2 regions of the Halobacillus trueperi genome follow, and region 2 is predicted to be linked to the other one. Evidence: predicted binding sites of a transcription regulator. Region 2 holds the regulator's gene; the other holds the start of a gene.
The links. The regulator LexA, encoded in region 2, represses DNA repair genes until DNA is damaged. The targets are predictions, from matches to a motif close to CGAACATATGTTCG.
Positions count from the first base shown of each region.

Region 1: the regulator LexA is predicted to act here: its motif matches at 5,491-5,504, upstream of DYE48_RS13495 (YhjD family protein).

Region 1 is NZ_QUAE01000011.1:3,205-11,293, forward strand. Features, by position in the region: gene DYE48_RS13470 (fatty acid--CoA ligase family protein) at 1-922, shown strand, start outside; gene DYE48_RS13475 (hypothetical protein) at 1,058-1,993, shown strand; gene DYE48_RS13480 (SDR family NAD(P)-dependent oxidoreductase) at 3,107-3,853, shown strand; gene DYE48_RS13485 (DUF3939 domain-containing protein) at 3,854-4,300, opposite strand; gene DYE48_RS13490 (competence protein ComK) at 4,608-5,135, shown strand; gene DYE48_RS13495 (YhjD family protein) at 5,056-5,472, opposite strand; gene DYE48_RS13500 (TVP38/TMEM64 family protein) at 5,684-6,331, shown strand; gene lepB (signal peptidase I) at 6,386-6,922, shown strand; gene addB (helicase-exonuclease AddAB subunit AddB) at 7,760-8,089, shown strand, end outside.
Region 2 is NZ_QUAE01000005.1:109,392-117,480, reverse strand. Features, by position in the region: gene tkt (transketolase) at 1-851, opposite strand, end outside; gene DYE48_RS08495 (DUF896 domain-containing protein) at 1,031-1,264, opposite strand; gene DYE48_RS08490 (YneB family resolvase-like protein) at 1,350-2,009, opposite strand; gene lexA (transcriptional repressor LexA) at 2,309-2,932, shown strand; gene DYE48_RS08480 (hypothetical protein) at 2,979-3,203, opposite strand; gene glnA (type I glutamate--ammonia ligase) at 3,368-4,699, opposite strand; gene DYE48_RS08470 (MerR family transcriptional regulator) at 4,724-5,128, opposite strand; gene DYE48_RS08465 (methionine gamma-lyase family protein) at 5,255-6,502, opposite strand; gene hflX (GTPase HflX) at 6,558-7,790, opposite strand; gene DYE48_RS08455 (AAA family ATPase) at 7,871-8,089, opposite strand, start outside.

The sequences.
Region 1 (8,089 bases), on a different contig from region 2:
TGATCGTGTGATTGCTACGTTACCAATGTTTCATGTTTTCTGCTTGACGGTCTGTTTAAACGCTCCCGTCATGAATGGCGGAACCGTTCTAATCGTACCTAAATTCTCTCCTCAAGAAGTATTTGCAACGGCGGAAGAACACCAGGCAACGGTGTTCGCGGGTGTACCGACCATGTATAACTATTTATTACAGACTGGAAAAGAACAGGCACAAACGTTCCGCCACATGCGTCTTTGCATTTCTGGAGGTTCCTCCTTGCCGGTCGCTTTATTGGAATCATTTGAAAAACAGTTCAACGTACGTGTTTCGGAAGGTTATGGACTCTCAGAAGCCTCACCTGTTACAGCTTTCAACCCCTTGGATCGACCAAGAAAAGCAGGATCCATCGGGCAAAATATTAAAAATGTCGAAAATAAAGTGGTGGATGAACTGGGCGAAGAGCTTCCTGACGGTGAGGTAGGCGAATTGATTGTCAAAGGTCCGAATGTCATGAAGGGATATTATAAACTTCCTGAAGAGACTGCTGTTACGATTCGGGATGGTTGGTTATATACAGGAGACATGGCTCGTCAGGATGAGGACGGATATTTTTACATCGTCGATCGTAAAAAAGATATGATCCTTGTTGGAGGATATAACGTCTATCCAAGAGAAGTAGAAGAAGTATTGTACCAACACGAAGATGTCACTGAAGTTGCAGTTGTAGGAACACCTGACCCTGAATTAGGGGAGACGGTCATCAGTTTTGTCGTTTCTAAAAATCCAACGTTAACAGAAGCACAACTGACCGAATATTGCCGGGATCATTTAGCGAAGTATAAGGTTCCTTCGCGCATTGAATTTATGTCAGAGCTCCCTAAAAATACGACAGGAAAAATCCTTCGCAAAAATTTACGGGAACAACTTACGAATTCTAAATAAGATCACACTATACAAAAAGCTCAAAGTCTCTCAGACTTTGAGCTTTTTAAATCTTCCTCTTCGCTTGTAATGTTATTGGGGATGGTTGGAACTTTTTCTTTTGCGAGACGTAGAAATTAGAAAGGGGGAAGAGTGATGGAAGAATTACATGAATCATTAATGGAAGCTAGAAGAAGATATCTCGAGAAAGAACGTCTACATAGAGAGAGGGAACAATTGAAAAAAGAACATAAAGAACTGTGTGCTAAAGAACAGCACTACTTAGAAAAGCTCAAGGAAGAACAAGAAGATGTCGAAAAGCTGGAACGTATGAGCCTTACCAATCTATTCGTTACGATAACAGGTAAGAAGCTGGAGAAAGTGGAACAAGAAAAGCAAGAGGCCCTGGAGGCACGTTTGAAATGGAGAGAAGCCCATCAATCCGCTTTTGAGGTGGAGAAAGAAGCAGAAGACCTTTCTAAAAGAATCACAGCTTGTGGAAATCCGAAAGCAGAGTATGAGGGGTTGTACCAGAGAAAAAAGCAATTCCTTATTTCTAAAGGTGAGGAAAAAGGCGAGCGGTTGCTTAAACTTAGTGAAAAACGTTCCTTGCTCCAGGCGGAGTTGGTTGAAATTAATGAGGCGATCCATGCAGGGAAGTCCGCCATGCAATCCTTGGAAAAAGCATCGGTTTCGTTGACTTCTGCTGAAAACTGGGGAGCACTGGATATGCTGGGAGGGGGGCTTTTGACTACGGCCGTCAAGCATTCGCGTGTAGATGATGCAGATACCGCCATCCATACCGCACAAAGACACTTGCGGAAGTTCGCAAATGAAATTGAGGACCTTGGCAATCATTACGATATTAACCTTCGTATATCTGGTGGTTTGACAGTTGGTGACTATTTTTTGGATGGTTTACTTGTGGATTGGTTCGTCCAGAATAAGATTCAATCTTCTCATGAAGAAGTAAGGGAAATTAGAAAAAAGACTTGTGAAGCTCTTCTTGATCTCGAATCACTTCAACGTCAATTTGCAACAGAAGAAAACCAATTGACAGAGGAGATGGATCATATTGTCCGATATACGTAATTGGAAGATTCAGTTGTCGCATGTCATTTACTAGAAAATTCGCACCAGTTTGCGGACCTCCGCAACTTTTTTTCGGTGAATCCGGACCTAGGATATATTACAATAGAAACAGATAAGCGGTGATGCTTATTTATCTCATAACTATTTATGATTTGGTTGTCATAAATAGGTCAGTAACGTTGTTTACTGATGAGTGTCATGGAAAAGTCTTTCCTCTCAAAAGAACTTTTCCAACAATTTATTCCCTCACTCAAAAGTTAACCAGTCGTCTCTTTTGGCCCATGCTCACGCGAGCATGGGCACTTTTTTTTCTTTTTTTGTCTTTTCTTATCCCACAAAAGCTCCCGTTTGTGGAAGACTCAGTTTCGAGACTCTTTCGGGTTTCGTTGCTGGGTTGAGCGTCAGGGGTGGTTGAGAAGCTACTCGCTTTCCTGTGGGGGAGTGGCGAGCTTCCTTGGACTACGTCCTGCGGGATCTCGCCTATCTCCTTTCTCCCACGGGAGTCTCGCAGCTTCCCAACCACCCCATTCGATATAGGTGCGTAACGAACCCCTTTACCAAGTTGGATTTGCCTTCCACGATCCCACTGTTAGAAGCATAAAGCGCGCTGTAACAAGCTTTCAGGATTCTAACACCTGAGCATGGGAGTTTATTCTTACAATTCCATCAAGCTGAATGGCTGCTTATTAGAGAAGTGGTTTCGAGACACTTAAATAGTAAAGGGGCGGAGGGGAATGGCGAGACTCCTACCTTAAGTGTACAGGCGCCTCGGTCAGCGGCGTATGGACTGGACTGAGCTGGCGGAGATAAAGGAAACACGAAGAACGGAGTGATTCGATGTTGACTTATCGTACAGAAGCGAGGGAAGTCTCACTAGCCGCTAGGCGCCGGAACCGGATATCTAATAGGAAAAAAGTGCATGGTGAGACCCCGCAGAGCGAAGCTTGAGGAGGCTCACCGCGCTCCCGCGGAAAGCGAGCTATTCCCCGCAGCCCCATCCACTCAACAAAAGTCTCGAAATCGAGTCTTACACAATCCTGCCAAATACTTTAATAAACTTTGTTGATTGTGTGAAAAATAACGGAATGATGGATGGAAGGGAGCTTAAACAGGGTGAAAAAATTAGAGGGTCAAGTTGTGTTGGTGACTGGTGCAAATCGTGGACAGGGAAAGGCAATTGCGGAATATTTGTTATCTCTTGGCGCAAAGGTGGCGTTTGGAGCGCGAAATGTCAACCTTGCTGAAAAGGTGGTAACATCTACAGGATCTTCGGAAGCATCTGCTGTACAGTTAGATGTTACGAAGAACGAGGAATGGATAGCTGCAACGGATAAGGTCGTGAAGAAATTCGGCCGGTTGGATGTGCTTGTGAACAATGCTGGCTTATTGATCCGCAAACCTTTTATAGAGATGAAAGCGGAGGAGTATGAGCAATTGATCCAAGTAAATCAGCTGGGGGTCTTTTTCGGAATGCAGGCAGCTATCCCTTATATGATCGAACAAGGCAAGGGTTCCATCGTGAATAACTTATCTATCTCTTCTTTCGCTCCGATTAGTCAGTCATCTGCATACGCAGCAACGAAAGCCTCTGTAGTGGCGATGTCGAAAGCTGCAGCTATTGAACTCGGACCGTCAGGGGTGCGTGTCAATATGGTTCACCCAGGTGGAGTGGAGACTGAGATGGCAACAGAGGGAAAAGGGGTTCCGGAATTTTATGATTCGATCCCTCTCGGCAGGATCGGGCAGCCCCGGGAAATAGCTAAAGCTATTGCTTTCCTTGCTTCTGACGATAGTTCTTATTGTACGGGAACGGAAATCGTTGTGGATGGTGGGATGACTTTAGGAACGTCTGATCGATGATCATTTAGGTTTTTTGTAGGTGATCATAAATTCTTCTTTTGTAAGATAAAAGTCACGTTCTGGTCTGCGTTGTAACAAATGGTGATTTTCGAGCTTATAATAACTTATCCGTTTATATGGGTCATCATCTATGACAGGAAGCTCCTGTGTCTGTTTCATATATTGGTCGACGGCATGTTGAACAAGATCGATATCCAGCGCAAGATTCCGGTCCTGTTCTTCAAACAACTCATAGGTTTCCCGGGACATGTAGAAGTTTTGAATAGGCACAGCCTTTAAGTAGGGGGCTAAAAGTTCATAATCCAAGGAAAGGTCCTCTTTGATGATCACACTCAGAGGAACATCTTTTGGTTTGGCATCCGCATAGGCATGGACGGCTTTTCGGACATCGTGGATGGATAAATCCTTCTTCTCCAGTTTCGGCTTCTTGTTTTTTCGGCTCCACATGTTGTATTCCTCCTAAATGAAATTTTGCTTGAGAGGTGTTTCAAATGAAAGATCAACCGGTTCAGCCTGAACTCGATTTCTTCACATTACTTAATCCTGACTTTGGTCGTGGTGAAGAGCAGAGAGGAAACAAAGGGCAGAAAGAAGAAAAGGTGTAATTGTAGTATAGCAGAATCGTCGAAATGAAACATTTTTTAAGAATGTTTAGACTTTTGTCGGGTGATTTGGTAAATTAAAGAAGATGAGCGGTAGGTTCGACCTGAGTGTAGAGCTGCCGCCACTTGAAATGAAAGAGGTGTTGTAGTGGATGACATATGTTCATGGAAAAGAATACGAGATTAATCCTCAGACCATTGCTCTTATTGCCACAAACAATGAGGATGGACAAGCTTTTACAGAAGTTATGGAAACGGATGAAAGCTTTGTCATTTCAAAATGGCCAAGTGATCTTATTGATCGTTCCTGCCGTTACTTTGCAAGCAGCCTTGATGGCCGGATTGCTGGCACAAAGCAATTGACCGGTTACACGCACAAACCACCGATTGTCATATCAGAAGCGATGGGCATTTATTTCTTCCCGATTATCTCCCCGAAACGAAAAGACTGCTCCTGGATCGCCCACAAATATATCCGCTCCTACCGTGGAGAGTCCAATAAAACGACGACTGTTCAATTCACGAACGGTATGACCGTGAATCTACCGGTTTCTGATGGCATGTTTGCCAATCAAGTGCAGCGAACCGCTCATTTGCGCGTCATTCTTGAGGACCGTTTCCATTCGACACCTGTGGTTGCTGACCATCGTGCCGAACGGATCGCTGAGACCTTCTCATAAGCTCGAACAAAATGTTTTCCACTTTTTTTCTGATGGCTGGATTGAAATAGTTGCGCTTCTCTTCATATCCATGAGCTAAAAAAAGGAAAGAGGTAAATGAATCGTTCCTTCCTGATTCAACCACCTGCAATTTCATCTGGTCCATTTGCTTTCTCAGTTCTCTCCGTTCCTTTCGCGCTTCCAGTTCCATTTTACCAAGCATCTCCATGTACGGCTCCTTGATTTTGAATTTCCCTTGTTCCATGTGTTTCCGATCCTGCCTAATCACAGTGATGGCCATAGATAAAAACAAATAGCGGGAAGCGAGATCCAATTCGTTTTGCTTTAGATACCTCATGTCATTCTCCTCCGAATACGAACAAGTGTTCTTGTTTGTATTATACCACGGAAAGGTCCAATGTATGCAAGATAGTTTTACAAAAAGGTTGAAAGTGGCAAGAGGGGGAAATACTAGATATGGGCTCACATACTGGTAGGCATGGAGCAGAATTTCAGATAAAATAAAGAAAAGCATACACTGGTCGCTAGTGTACATAAGGAGCAGCATCATGGATTCAGTGTTTGAAAAAATAAACCAATGGCGCCATTTAGCGGAGAATGATCAATTATTTGATTACATCATCAGGCAGCTTGAAGGATTGGAACGGTTTGGACCAATTCCGGGCATCCTATTTCCTCTTATCGAAGCGTTTTTGCCGATTTTGCCACTTGTCGCCTTTGTTTTAGCCAATGCTGTCGTGTATGGGTTATTCAAAGGGTTTCTTTATTCATGGCTTGGGGCTGTTTTCGGATCTTTGTGCGTATTTTTTATTATTCGCCGATTAGGGGATAAGCGTTTGTTCAAGAAGATTACGAGGCAAAAGCAAGTGAAGAAAGTGACGAAGTGGGTGGAAGAGCATGGGTTTGGCCCATTGTTCTTGCTCATGTGCTTCCCCTTTTCTCCATCCTCGATCATTAACGTGGTTTCTGGGTTATCCAATGTCAGTCGACAGCAATTCATTCTAGCCGTCCTTTTGGGCAAAGCAGTCATGATTTTCACAATTGCCTATGTAGGTTCGAGTATCGCATCGTTTGCGCAGAATCCAGTGAAATCGATTGTCGTCGGCGTTTGCATTCTGCTTTTCTGGGTGCTTGGGAAGTATATTGAGAAAAGAATACAAATAAAGGCGGAGCAGAAAGCGTACAGCGGGGATTAAGTTTGTCTCAGCAAGGGTAAAATGTTGGTAGCATAACACCTGGAGGCGCAAACTATGAAAAAATATCGAAGAGCGATCCGAACGGTATTAATCGCCCTATTGCTGGCTTTTGTATTCCGCTCTTATTTATTCGCAAGCTACATTGTAGATGGCGAGTCAATGGAACCGACGCTCTATGACGGGAATTTATTAATGGTCAATAAAGCAGTCTATGATTGGCAGGATATTGAAAGGCAACAGGTCATCGTTTTTCACGCAAATGAACAAGAGGATTATGTGAAGCGGGTCATCGGAATTAGCGGGGATGAAATTGCCGTTCGGGATGATCAGTTATATATCAACGGTGAACGTGTCGACGAAAGTTACCTCGATCCACTCCGTCCGAATGATGGCCTTCCTTTTACGGAAGATTTCACCTTGGAAGATGTGACGGGGCATCAGAAGGTCCCTGAAGGTCACTTATTCGTAATGGGGGACAACAGACGGGACAGTCTGGATAGTAGATATTTTGGGTTTGTACCCGCTGATACCGTCGTCGGAAAAGTGGATGTACGCTACTGGCCTATGAATCAACTCGGCGTGCAGTTTTAACCGCAACCGTCCTCAAAGGGCGGTTTTTTTATGTCTATCGTTATTCAACAATATGGCAGGATTGTGGAAGACTCAGTTTCGAGATAACCCGGGTTCGTTTGCCACATTTGGAGTCAGGGGTAGTTGGGAAGCTACTCGCTTTCCTGTGGGGGAGCGCCGAGCTTCCTCGGACTACGTCCTGCGGGATCTCGCCTGTCTCCTTCTCCCACGGGAGTCTCGCAGCTTCCCAACCACCCCATACCATGAAAGTGAGAAACGAACCCATTTACTGGGGGAGGGTGCCTTCCACTATCCTGGTCTTATACGCAAAAAGCGCTCTATAACAAGCTTTTTGCATGCAGAATAGTGTGCTTAGGAGTTGATTCCCCTCCAATAACTATGTGCATAAAAGCAGCTAATTCCGAAAGTGGTTTCGAGATACTTAAATGGCAGAGGGGCGGAGGGGAATGGCGAGACTCCTACCTTAAGTGTGCAGGCGCCTCGGTCAGCGGCGTATGGACTGGACTGAGCTGGCGGAGATAAAGGAAACACGAAGAACGGAGTGATTCGATGTTGACTTATCGTACAGAAGCGAGGGAAGTCTCACTAGCCGCTAGGCGCCGGAACCGGATATCTAATAGGAAAAAGTGCATGGTGAGACCCCGCAGAGCGAAGCTTGAGGAGGCTCACCGCGCTCCCGCGGAAAGCGAGCTATTCCCCGCAGCCCCATCCACTCAACAAAAGTCTCGAAATTGAGTCTTCAAGAAAAGGGAGCGATTGTTGAAGAGCGGGAGAGCATCATAAACGGTGCAAAAATGATAAAATATAAACAGAATGAGAAAGAAAGGAGCGGTCGGTATGGGGCTGCGTTTTTTGCTCGGTCGTTCAGGAGCAGGGAAAAGTACACGTTGCTTAAATGAAATAGAAGCAAAGTTAAAAGATGACCCACGAGGACCAGCGATTATTTATATCGTGCCGGACCAGATGACCTTCCAACAGGAATATGGCCTTCTGAAAAGAGAGGGAGTGGAAGGATCGATTCGTGCTCAAGTCTTCAGTTTTTCAAGGCTGGCCTGGAGAGTGCTTCAGGAAACCGGAGGGGGGACGAAGAAATTTATCACGTCTACAGGGGTTCAGATGATGCTGCGCAAAATCGTGGAGGAACGGACGTCTGATTGGCGTGTTTTT
Region 2 (8,089 bases):
TCGTGATCCCACTTGTAGAACTGTTTAGCTGCCGTTCCTTCCTCTTCTCCTAAAGGAGCACCGTGGGAGGCAGACTTACCAGATTTATTAGGAGATCCATACCCAATAACCGTTTTCACTTCGATCATTGTTGGTTGATCTGTATTCGCTTTTGCTTTCTCAAGTGCCTGAGCAATATCCTCTGTGTTCGTACCATCCTCTACGCGGATCACCTGCCATCCATAGGCTTCATAGCGCTTTTCAACACTCTCGCTGAAGGAACGATCAAGGTCGCCATCAAGAGAAATATCATTGGAATCATAAAGAACGATCAATTTACCTAGACCAAGGTGACCGGCAAGAGAAGCAGATTCCTGGGATACCCCTTCCATCAAGTCCCCGTCACCACAAATGGAATAAGTGTAATGGTCAACGACATTATAACCTTCACGGTTATATTTCGCTGCAAGGTGAGCTTCAGCCATTGCCATTCCGGTCGCCATTGCAATACCTTGTCCAAGGGGACCTGTAGTTGCTTCTACACCGTCTGTGTGACCAAACTCTGGGTGACCAGGGGTTTTGGAATCCCATTGACGGAAGGACTTAAGGTCGTCCATCGTCACGTTATAACCGGATAAGTGGAGCAAGCTGTAAAGAAGCATAGATCCGTGTCCAGCAGATAGGACGAAACGGTCGCGGTCGAACCAGTTCGAGTTTTTCGGATTATGATCCATGAACTGAGTCCATAGCGTATATGCCATCGGTGCTGCACCCATCGGCATCCCCGGGTGTCCGGAGTTTGCTTTTTCTACTGCATCGATTGTTAAAGTTCTAATCGTATTGATTGATGTTTGTTCAAGGCTGTTTGCCATGTTCAACATTCCCCTTTCGTTTCAGGTATATGTACCATGTATTATCCTATAATGAAATTCATTTTGAAACAAGCGTTGTGCGAAATCTTTGCACAACCTCCTACCTAATTTCCCCCTTATTAAGGGTTTTAAACAAAAAAATCCGCATTCGAAAATTATCGAACACGGAGATTTAAAAATTAGTTCTTTTTTTCGTTTTCCTGCATTTGACGAAGCTTCTTAGGTGTCACGTCATCCCCATTCGGGTCGATGACGGTAACTCCTTTCAGCTGATTCTTGAAAGATTGACGAGCATTTTTCAAGTATTCCTGACGCAGCTTCTGCTGTTCCGCTTTTTCTTCCTTCGAAAGCTCTTCCTGCTTTGATTTATTCGCTAGTTCATTTATACGATTAATTTTTTCTTTAGATAACATAGATCCTTCTCCTTTACTCATAGTCTGGATCGTAAAAACATGAAAAAGACAAGAAATCCACAGATCCTTGTCCTTAAACTATATATTACCGTGATTCTTCTTCTTTTTCAAGCGATAGGTATTCCTTGTATCTGCGATGAACCGTAGCCTTCGATACATCATATCCAAGGCCTCTTAGTGTCGCAGCGATATCTTTAAACGTCAGCTCATTTTTCCTTAACCGGACAACTTCTTCAATAGGAAATTTGATTCTCTCACGACCTGGCGCCTGGTCCCGATTGGATAAATTGATTGATGGGTCATAGCCGCCCTCAACGGCTTTTCTCATTCCCCGGCGTATTTTCATATTATGTATTTTCCTCTGGTATTCCTCTACGATCCCCACAATCTGTAAAACCATAGAATCCGACTCTGATAACTGCAACTCTCCCTGATTTGATAAAGAATACACCTTAATATTCAACCGATTCAATTGATGAAACAATGCGATTTTCGTATTCCCACGTCCCAATCGAGTCTCATCCTGAATTAACAGAGCTTCCGCACGCCCGGAAGAAAAACATTCCAGCATACGGAAGATCCCGTCCCGCTCAATATCGTAACCACTCGCTTGTTCTTCAATACATTCCACAACTTCAAATTCGTGACTGTCTGCCATTGAAGTCAACTCGGTTCTTTGGCGGTTTAATGATGTCACTTGAGCTTCTTTTTCCGTACTTACCCTGCAGTATAAAATCACCTTCAATTGAATGTTCCTCTCTCTTTCTCTATTAAACAGCTGTGACCATAGAATAATAGAGAATGATAAAACTAACAATAAAAAGAATAATGTAGGTGTAATCCAGCTTCGATAATTTGTTAAACATACATAACCCCTCCGTTTTCATAGAACGAACGTTCTTAAGAACCTGTGTTCGTGTTTGTTACTTTTATTATATACGAACACAGGTTCTTGTCAATGGTTTTTTCGAACGCGTGTTTGTATTTTTGAATCATAAGTGGTACAATGTGGTTACTATAATCCTATGTACGAGGTGCTAATCTATGAGTAAACTTTCAAAACGGCAGCAGGAAATACTAGATTTTATTAAAGAGCAGGTTTTAATGAAAGGATATCCACCATCCGTAAGAGAGATCGGTCAATCCGTTGGTCTCGCTTCAAGTTCAACAGTACATGGTCACTTATCCAGATTAGAGAAAAAAGGCTACATTAGACGCGATCCGACGAAACCTCGTGCCATTGAAGTCATTGAATTGGAAGAAGATCACAGTATTCCGAGAAGTGAAGCCTCCTATGCTCCAGTAATCGGTAAAGTCACGGCTGGTTCACCGATTACAGCTGTAGAGAATATCGAAGAATATGTCCCGCTTCCAGATACACTCGCAGGATCTGATGACAACACGTTCGTCCTGATCGTCCAGGGGGAAAGTATGATTGAGGCAGGAATTCTAGACGGCGACATGGTCATCGTCAGACAACAGCAAACCGCTCAGAACGGCGACATCGTCGTGGCGATGACAGAAGATGAAGAAGCCACTGTCAAACGATTCTTCAAGGAAAGAAATCACGTTCGTTTACAGCCTGAAAACGCAACAATGGAACCGATCCTATTACAGGACGTATCCATTTTAGGGAAAGTCGTCGGTCTATACAGAACCGTACATTAATTGAAAGAGGCGAGTTTTGTTAAACTCGCCTCTTTCTTTATTTTTGTCATGCTCCATAACTTTTCCGGATGGAGGTTAAAGGAAATACAGACAATATATTATTTTTTCTGAACGTTCTCACTTGTTTTCGTTCATAGCAGTAAGCAATTACATATTCATCCTGAATGTCGACCACTCTAATCACCCGTTGAGACAAATCGCCTTTATGGTTGATATAGATCCATTCCAACTTCATCTTTTCGAGTTTTGAACGTTGGAATAATGCTTCCATTGGTGACACCTCCATAATAGGGAACGTTTGTTCTTACTAATATTATATGTAACACATCCACTAAAGTATACGACCAAAATCTTGAAATTTTCTTCACCCTATTCAAACTGTTTCGTGAGGCATAGAAAAACCCTTGAAGCTATTAGCTTCAAGGGTTTTAAGGTTTAATACGTCTGTAAATATTGTTCGCGTTCCCACGGATGAACCTGTGTGCGGAACATATCCCATTCAATTTCTTTCGCTTCAATGAAATGTTCAAATAGGTGTTCGCCGAGAGCTTCTACCATGATTGGATCTTGATGCAGCTCTTCCAATGCATCATACAAAGTAGCAGGTAGGTCTTTGACTCCGTGTGCTTCACGCTCTTTCTTATCCATAACGTAAATGTTCCGATCGACTGGAGCAGGTGCTTCCAGTTTATTTTCCACACCATCAAGTCCAGCAGCAAGAAGGACTGCCATCGCCATGTATGGGTTCGCTGATGGATCAACACTCCGAACTTCGATTCTTGTGCTCAAACCACGGGATGTTGGAACACGTACGAGCGGACTACGGTTCTGACCGGACCATGCTACATAACATGGAGCCTCATACCCTGGTACAAGACGCTTGTAAGAATTGACAGTAGGGTTTGTCACGGCTGTGAAGTTCGTTGCATGCTTGATGATGCCTGCTGTAAACTGGTAAGCCACTTCTGACAGTTGTTCCTTCCCTTTCTCATCAAAGAAAGCATTACCCTTTTCGTTGAAAAGAGACATGTTCGCGTGCATACCAGATCCGTTCACGCCAAACAACGGCTTAGGCATGAACGTTGCATGCAAGCCATGTTGACGTGCTATGGTTTTGACGACAAGTTTGAATGTTTGAATATCATCACAGTGCTTGACGGCATCCGCATATTTAAAGTCGATTTCGTGCTGACCTGGAGCGACTTCATGGTGAGAGGCTTCAATTTCAAAGCCCATTTCCTCAAGCTCAAGGACGATGTCACGACGGCAGTTTTCACCAAGATCGGTCGGTGCCAAGTCGAAATAGCCGCCTTTATCATTCAATTCCATCGTCGGTTCGCCTTTTTCATCTAATTTGAATAGGAAAAATTCAGGTTCTGTACCAATGTTGAAAGCAGAAAATCCGAGTTTCTCCATTTTTTTGATGTTACGCTTTAAGTTATAGCGTGGGCATCCTTCAAAAGGAGTTTGGTCTGGGTTGTAGATGTCACAGATGAATCGTGCGACCTTCCCTTTTTCTGAAGTCCAAGGGAAAACGACGAAGGTATCCAGGTCTGGAACCAAATACATGTCCGACTCCTCGATACGAACGAATCCTTCAATGGAGGACCCGTCAAACATCATCATGCCATCAATAGCTTTATCCAACTGGCTTAGTGGAATTTCCACGTTTTTGATCGTACCAAGCATATCCGTGAACTGAAGACGGATAAACTTGACGTTTTCCTCATCGATTTTTTTGTAGATTTCTTCTTTTGTTAAACCCATTGAATTTCTCCTCTCAACACAAAATTAATGGAAGAACCTTGACATTTCTCCCTGTCTGATTGCTAATTTACCTTGTCTTCCCGCTGTGAATAGTTCTCGTTGCAGCATACGACGTAGTTCTTTTTCGGTAAGTTCATTATGAACTTCCTTCACTTGATCCTCGTCATATACTTCATTATCTGGCTGATCGTTCAGCTTCAGAACTTTCTTGATTCCGGCCATGTTCACACCTTGATCGATCAAGTCTTTGATTTCAAGCAGCCGATCGACATCATTAAATGAGAACATGCGACGGTTCCCTTCTGAACGGGCCGGCTGAACCAGCTCGTGCTGTTCGTAGTACCGGATCTGCCGTGCAGTAAGGTCTGTCAATGATTGAACAATCCCCATCGGGAATAACGGCATAGAACGACGAATTTCATCACTCATCGATGTGCCACCTCCCCATAAGAATGATACTTTAATTATACGTCACGCAAGGGATATGTCAACATATGTGAGGAATGTTCACACAATTTGGCGCTATTTTTTGAAAGGGTTATCATTCCCTCCGCTTCAAAGTTTAACCATACCCTCTTCGATCAACTGCTCTACCGCTTGTACGACAGCGATCTTTACATGCGCGTAGGTCAATCCACCTTGAACGAATGCCGTATATGGGGGACGAATGGGACCATCGGCCGTCAATTCAAGACTCGCGCCTTGAATGAAAGTACCAGCAGCCATAATCACTTCATCCTCGTATCCAGGCATGGCGCTCGGTTCTGGTTTGAAATGAGAATTCACAGGAGATGCCTGCTGAATGGATTGACAGAACCTGATCATTTGTTCAGCCGTATTGAAATTTACGGATTGAATCAAATCCGTCCGCTTCACATCATAAGCAGGAGATGTGTCGAAGCCCCATTCACTTAAATATTTAGAAGTGAAAATGGCTCCTTTCAAAGCTTCTCCTACAACATGTGGTGCGAGGAAAATCCCTTGATACATCTCTTGCAGGCTGTTCAAACTCGGCCCTGTTTCTTTCCCTAACCCAGGAGCCGTCAGTCGATAGCTGCATTTTTCAATCAGGTGTTCATGTCCCGCAATATAACCCCCGACTCTGGCAATCCCGCCTCCCGGATTTTTTATTAATGAACCAGCAATCATGTCAGCACCTACTTCAAGCGGTTCTTTCATTTCTACGAATTCACCATAACAATTGTCAACAAAGATTATCACATCGTCTTTTATCTCACGGACGAACTGAATGATGGATTGTAACTCGTCAATAGTAAACGAAGGGCGATCCTCGTATCCTTTGGACCTTTGGATGGCTACGACCTTCGTTTTTTCATGTATAGCTGCTCGGATTCTATCATGGGAAAAAGCCCCACTCCCTTCTAAAGGAACGGTTTGATAGCTGATACCAAAATCACTTAAAGAACCTGTATCCTTATTGTCTTCAGAACCAATGACATCTCTTAGGGTGTCATAAGGATCTCCAGATATGTATAGCAGTTCATCCCCCGGGCGCATGACACCGAATAAGGCGGTCGTGATCGCATGCGTTCCGGAGATGAGCTGAGGTCTGACAAGGGCATCTTCCGCTTTGAATATTTCTGCATACAAAGCCTCTAGTGTGTCTCGCCCAAAGTCATCATAGCCATAACCTGTCGTCGGATTAAAGTGAGAATCGCTGACCCTCAGTTTATGGAATGCCTTTAATACCTTTTCTTGATTGTACTCGACAATCTCATCAACCATCTCGTGTTGGTTCTTGATCTCTTTTTCTACATGGTGTTTCAATTCTTGAATGTTCATGATGAGTCCTCTTCCTATCTTGCAGAATTTCGTTGATTCAACGTTTTGTTCAAATTTATAATATTTGATGTTTCAATGGGTGCTCAGGATGGATGAAACCATGAAGGGCATAGCCTTCTTTCTCCTCATAAAAATGGATGCTCGTGATCATACTGTAGGCCTTGAATTGCTGCAATCGTTTCCCTTCAGAAGCTGGCACGAAAACGTCATACTCATACCACTCTTCCTTTAAAACCTCTTCGATTTTATGAAGGACACGTTTACGGTCAATCGGATCATGAACGCTCACCGTCAACGACGGGAAGGAGTGTGGAATGAAATCCTCCTGCAGTAGATCTTTTTTATTGTAAACGGTCAGGATCGGCAGTTGACCAGCTCCAAGTTCATCCAACAATCTCAATACGGTCTTTTCCTGCTGCATATGATCAGGGTGTGAAGCATCCACCATATGAACGATAAAGTCCGCTTCTGTTACTTCCTCTAATGTCGATCGGAAAGCCGCGATGAGCGTCGTTGGTAAGTCCTGAATAAAACCTACCGTATCAGAAAGGAGAGACAAAAAGCCAGAAGGAAGGCTCATTTGCCTTGTCAATGGATCGAGCGTAGCAAACAATAAGTCCTCTTCAAAGGACTGGCTGTCGGTCACTCTATTGAAGAACGTCGATTTACCAGCATTCGTATAACCTACGATTGCGACTTGAAAGGCACGGTTTTCTTTTCTCCGTTTTCGATACTGCTCCCGTTGTTTTACGACCGTATCCAACCGCTTCTTGATATCATCAATTCTACGTTGGATATGACGACGGTCGGTTTCCAGTTTGGTTTCACCAGGACCACGGGTACCAATCCCTCCACCTAACCGGGATAACGCTGTTCCTTGTCCGGATAGCCGTGGAAGTAAATATTGCAGTTGAGCAAGTTCCACCTGCAATTTTCCTTCCTTTGTACGCGCCCGTCCTGCGAAAATGTCCAGGATCAGCTGACTTCTGTCGATGACACGCACGCCGACCCTGTCCGCTATATTTCTAAGCTGGCCAGGTGATAACTCATCATTGAATATCACGAGTTCAGCTTCAGCTTCCTCTGCTGCTTCTTTTATTTCTTCCAGTTTGCCCTCACCTAAATATGTAGCCGGGTGAACCCGGTCACGCTTCTGAGTAATAATTTTGCACACTTCTCCATCAGCGGTTTCCGTCAGTGATTGAAGTTCTTCCAAAGAGGACTGAAACCGTTCTTCTTGTTCGAATGGATCTTTTCGCGCAACTAACACGACCAATTCTTTTGACATCTGTCTCTTCACCTACTCTTCCGTCTACCTGTATCTTTTTCATCATAACAGAAAAATGTTTCCTATGAATGTACGACCGTTTAGATCAAGTCTGTTTCTTGTAAAGGAACATCAAAATCTTCCGCCTGAAGGGTCATCAGTGTTTTTTTCTTCGGATTCGGGGTGCTGATCACTCTCCAAGCATGTTTTCGAATCGCTTCTTCAATGAGGTTCCTTACATAGCGGGCATTTGAAAAATTCTCCTCACGTCTGGTGTACACGTGGGCCAGATGCTGAAAAAGTTTTCGCTCCGCTTCTTT